Regions from separate parts of the Ramlibacter sp. JJN2-2R genome, predicted to be linked through region 2. Evidence: predicted binding sites of a transcription regulator. Region 2 holds the regulator's gene; the other holds the start of a gene.

Region 1 (2,384 bases), 1.3 Mb from region 2:
GCTACCGCATCGCGCGCCTGGCCATCACGGTGCCCGGCGGCGAGGACCCGAATGACAACGCCGGCGCCTGACGACGCGCTCTGGGCGGGCGGCTGGTACCGCTTCGCGCGCCGGCTCGACTCGCCCAACTTCGGCCCGAGGCCGGTGCAGTCGGTGGTCGACCTGATCGTGCTGCATTCGATCAGCCTGCCGCCCGGCCGGTACGGCGGCGACGAGGTGCAGGCGCTGTTCACCAACACGCTGGACTGGAGCGCCCACCCGTACTTCCGCAGCATCGAGGGGATGCAGGTCTCGTCGCACTTCTACATCCGCCGCGGCGGCGAGCTGTGGCAGTTCGTCAGCTGCGACGACCGTGCCTGGCATGCCGGCGCGTCCTGCTGGCGCGGCCGCGACAACTGCAACGACGACTCCATCGGCATCGAGCTGGAGGGGCTCGAGGGCGAGTCCTTCGAGCCCGCGCAGTACGAAGCGCTGGCAGGCCTGTGCGCGGCGATCGCGCAGCGCTATCCGGTGCTGCACGTGGCCGGCCACGAGCACATCGCCCCGGGCCGCAAGAAGGACCCGGGACCCGGCTTCGACTGGCTCCGCCTGCAGCGCAGCCTGGGCTGGGACACCTCGGTTTTTCCCTAGGTTTGCGCACCGCTGTTGCCGCGGCGCGACCACTACATCTAGTGGCTTGTGCTTGCGCGCAGCGCTAGATATAGTGGCTCGCAGAGGAAGGAAGGACATCGCCATGGCAGCACGCGCGACCCGCCGCATCCAGCGGCCCAGCGGAACCGACCGACCGGCCCGCGCCCTCCTCCAGCTCAACCGCATCCCGGCCTGAATCGACGCCGCTTCCGCGCGCCCGTGCGGCAGCCCCGTTCCATTCCACCCACCGGCTGTCCACACCTTGTGCACCGACAACCCACCGGTTGACCACTACCTATAGCGCTTGCATCGCGATCGGACCCTACATATAGTGCCCCAACGCGACTGAAGCGATTACACTCCCGCCTCCCCGAGAGACAACCACCCGCAAGAAGGACCTCCATGCAAACTGCCCAAGGCATCGCCAGCACGCCGAACCAACCGCTGACCGCGACGGCGCTGGAAGCAGGACACGTGCAGGGCACGTCGCCGCTGAACCACTACCAGATCATCCGCCGCAACGGCGCGGTGGTCCCGTTCGAGCCGAACAAGATCGCCATCGCCATGATGAAGGCATTCCTGGCCGTGCACGGCACGCAGGGCGCCGCGTCGGCCAGCGTGCGCGAGACCGTCGACACGCTGACGCAGCAGGTCGTGCGCGCCCTGGTGCGCTCGCGCCCGGGCGGCGGCACGTTCCACATCGAGGACGTGCAGGACCAGGTCGAACTGGGCCTGATGCGCGGCGGCCACCACGACATCGCCCGTGCCTACGTGCTGTACCGCGACCGCCGCGCGCAGGAGCGCGCCAAGCAGGGCACGCCGGCCGTGGCCGAAGCGCCCGTCATCCACGTCACCGACGGCGGCCAGCGCATCCCGCTGGACCTGGGCCAGCTGCAGGCGCTGATCGAGGACGCCTGCGCCGGCCTGTCGGCCGACGTGAAGGCCGACCCCATCGTCGCCGAGACGATGCGCAACCTGTACGACGGCGTGCCGATCGACGAGGTCTACAAGGCCTCTATCCTGGCCGCCCGCACGCTGATCGAGAAGGACCCCGACTACACCTACGCCACCGCCCGGCTGCTGCTGCACACCATCTTCAAGGAGGTGCTGGGCCGCGACGTCACCCCGGGCGAGGCCGCGCAGGCCTACGCCGACTACTTCCCCGGCTTCATCAAGAAGGGCGTGGACGCCGAGCTGCTCAACCCCGAGCTGCTGCAGTACGACCTGCGCAAGCTGGGCGCCGCGCTCAAGCCCGAGCGCGACCTGAAGTTCGACTACCTGGGCCTGCAGACGCTGTACGACCGCTACTTCCTGCACGTGCGCAAGACCCGCATCGAGCTGCCGCAGGCGTTCTTCATGCGCGTGGCCATGGGCCTGGCCCTGAACGAGATCGACCGCGAGACCCGCGCGATCGAGTTCTACGAAGTGCTGTCCAGCTTCGACTTCATGTCGTCCACCCCGACCCTGTTCAACAGCGGCACGCTGCGCTCGCAGCTGTCGTCCTGCTACCTCACCACGGTGCCGGACGACCTGGACGGCATCTACGAGTCGATCAAGGAGAACGCGCTGCTGTCCAAGTTCGCCGGCGGCCTGGGCAACGACTGGACCCGCGTGCGGGCGCTGGGCTCGCACATCAAGGGCACCAACGGCGAATCGCAGGGCGTGGTGCCGTTCCTGAAGGTGGTCAACGACACCGCCGTGGCCGTCAACCAGGGCGGCAAGCGCAAGGGCGCCGTCTGCACCTACCTGGAGAG
Region 2 (2,384 bases):
TTCCTGGCCTTCCTCAAGCCCGGCGACACCATCATGGGCATGAGCCTGGCCGAAGGCGGCCACCTCACGCACGGCATGGCCCTGAACATGTCGGGCAAGTGGTTCAACGTCGTCTCCTACGGCCTGGATGCCAAGGAGGAGATCGACTACGAGGCGATGGAGCGCAAGGCGCGCGAGACGCGGCCCAAGCTGATCATCGCCGGCGCCTCCGCCTATTCGCTGCGCATCGACTTCGAGCGCTTCGCGCGCGTGGCCAGGGAAATCGGCGCGATCTTCATGGTGGACATGGCGCACTACGCCGGCCTGATCGCCGCGGGCGTCTATCCCAACCCGGTGCCGCACGCCGACGTCGTCACCTCCACCACCCACAAGAGCCTGCGCGGGCCGCGCGGCGGCATCATCCTGATGAAGGCCGAGCACGAGAAGGCCATCAACAGCGCCATCTTCCCCGGCCTGCAGGGCGGCCCGCTGATGCACGTGATCGCCGCCAAGGCCGTGGCGTTCAAGGAGGCGCTGGCGCCGGAGTTCAAGGCCTACCAGCAGCAGGTGGCCCGCAACGCCCAGGCCGTGGCGCAGACGCTCACCGAGCGGGGCCTTCGCATCGTCAGCGGCCGCACCGAGAGCCACGTCATGCTGGTGGACCTGCGCGCCAAAGGCATCACCGGCAAGGAAGCCGAGGCGGTGCTGGGCGAGGCACACATGACGATCAACAAGAACGCCATCCCCAACGACCCCGAGAAGCCGATGGTCACCAGCGGCGTGCGCATCGGCACGCCGGCCATGACCACGCGCGGCTTCAAGGAGGAGGAGGCGCGCATGACCGCCAACCTGATCGCCGACGTGCTGGACAACCCGCGCGACCCGGCCAACATCGCCGCGGTGCGCGAGCGCGTCAACGCCCTCACCCGCCGCTTCCCCGTCTACGGATAAGGAGCCGCGAGGATGAAGTGCCCGTTCTGCGGCAACGCCGACACCCAGGTGGTGGAAACGCGCGTGTCCGAGGACGGCGACTGCATCCGGCGCCGCCGCCAGTGCGCCGACTGCGAGAAGCGGTTCACCACCTACGAGCGGCCCGACGTCACCTTCCCGGCGGTCGTCAAGAAGGACGGCCGCCGCATCGAGTACGAGCGCGCCAAGCTGCTCGGCTCGATGAACCTGGCGCTGCGCAAGCGCCCCGTCAGCACCGAGCAGATCGACGCCGCCGTCGAGCGCATCGAGGAGAAGCTGCTCAACCTGGGCGTGCGCGAGATCCCCAGCAACCGCATCGGCGAGCTGGTGATGCGCGAGCTCAAGAAGCTGGACAAGGTGGCGTACGTGCGCTTTGCCAGCGTCTACCGCAGCTTCGAGGACATCGACGAGTTCAAGACGCTGGTGGACGAGGTGCGCCGCTAGGCGCAGCCGTCCAGCAGCGCCTTCTGCACGCGCGGCCGGCCGTTCGCGTTCAGCACGATCTGCCGCGCCGCCGCCGGTCCCGCGGACGCCAGGCACACGGTGAGCGTGCCGGCCTGGAAGCCCCCACCCACCTGCCGTGTCGAGCCGTTCGGCGCGTACGAGACGTAGCGCGCCAGGCTGGCGTTGCCGGACAGGCGCACCTCGGCGGCCAGCGCCTCCTGCCGCTGGAGCACGGTCTCGTGGGCGCCATGCTCGCCGTTGCCGTCACCGTCGACGAACACGATCCAGCCCTGCTGCCACGTGCCCGCATCGGTGCAGGCCTGCCCGTCGCCCGACTTGCACAGCGTCACGCGGGTCCTGCGCTTGATGGCCTCGCTGCGCGCGAGGAACAGGTCGGCCAGCAGTTCGTTGGAGGCCGATGTGATGCGCATCGAGCCGGTCAGCGCGCGCAACGGCGGCACGCCGATGCCGAGCAGGATGGCCGCGATGGCGAGCACCGCCACCAGTTCGACCAGCGAGAAGCCGCGCAGGCGCCGGCGCCCCGCTTTCGCAGGTGATCGCGCTGGCCGGCCTGTCGCATCCATGCGGACAGCCTAGGCACGCGCGCCGGGCGGCCAACGCCAAGGCGGAGGAGAAGCGCCGCCGCCACGCCGTCACTCCGGAGGATGCGCCCGACAGTAGAAGGGGCGGCGCCCTCGCGGGTGCCGCCCCTTCGTGCCGTCCGGCGCTGCCGCGCTACTTCTTGTACCAGTAGGTGCGGCGCAGGTTCTTCTTGACGTCGCCACCCACGTTGCAGTTCTCCAGCGCGGAGTTGCAGGTCGTCCCGTTGTTGCCCCCCGTCTTGTCGTTGGGCAAGCCACAGCCGATGCAGAACTTCTCCAGGGTCGTCGATCCGTCCGAATTCTGGATCTGCACCAGGCCGCTCACCGCGCTGGGCGGCAATCCACCGCCTTGCAGCACGTTGGTTGCGACTGTTCCAGTGAACGGACTGA

The links. Region 2 encodes NrdR, which represses ribonucleotide reductase genes. Its sites were predicted from a motif close to CACNANATNTNGTG; they were not measured.
Region 1: AC3ANR_RS03110 (ribonucleoside-diphosphate reductase subunit alpha) is a predicted target of NrdR. The motif match lies at 951-964, and genes of this name have one in related genera.

The regions. Positions count from the first base shown of each region.
Region 1 is NZ_CM173226.1:628,887-631,270, reverse strand. It holds gene AC3ANR_RS03120 (sigma-54-dependent transcriptional regulator) at 1-71, shown strand, start outside; gene ampD (1,6-anhydro-N-acetylmuramyl-L-alanine amidase AmpD) at 52-630, shown strand; gene AC3ANR_RS03110 (ribonucleoside-diphosphate reductase subunit alpha) at 1,033-2,384, shown strand, end outside.
Region 2 is NZ_CM173226.1:1,893,320-1,895,703, reverse strand. It holds gene glyA (serine hydroxymethyltransferase) at 1-930, shown strand, start outside; gene nrdR (transcriptional regulator NrdR) at 943-1,392, shown strand; gene AC3ANR_RS09355 (GspH/FimT family pseudopilin) at 1,389-1,976, opposite strand; gene AC3ANR_RS09350 (pilus assembly protein) at 2,128-2,384, opposite strand, start outside.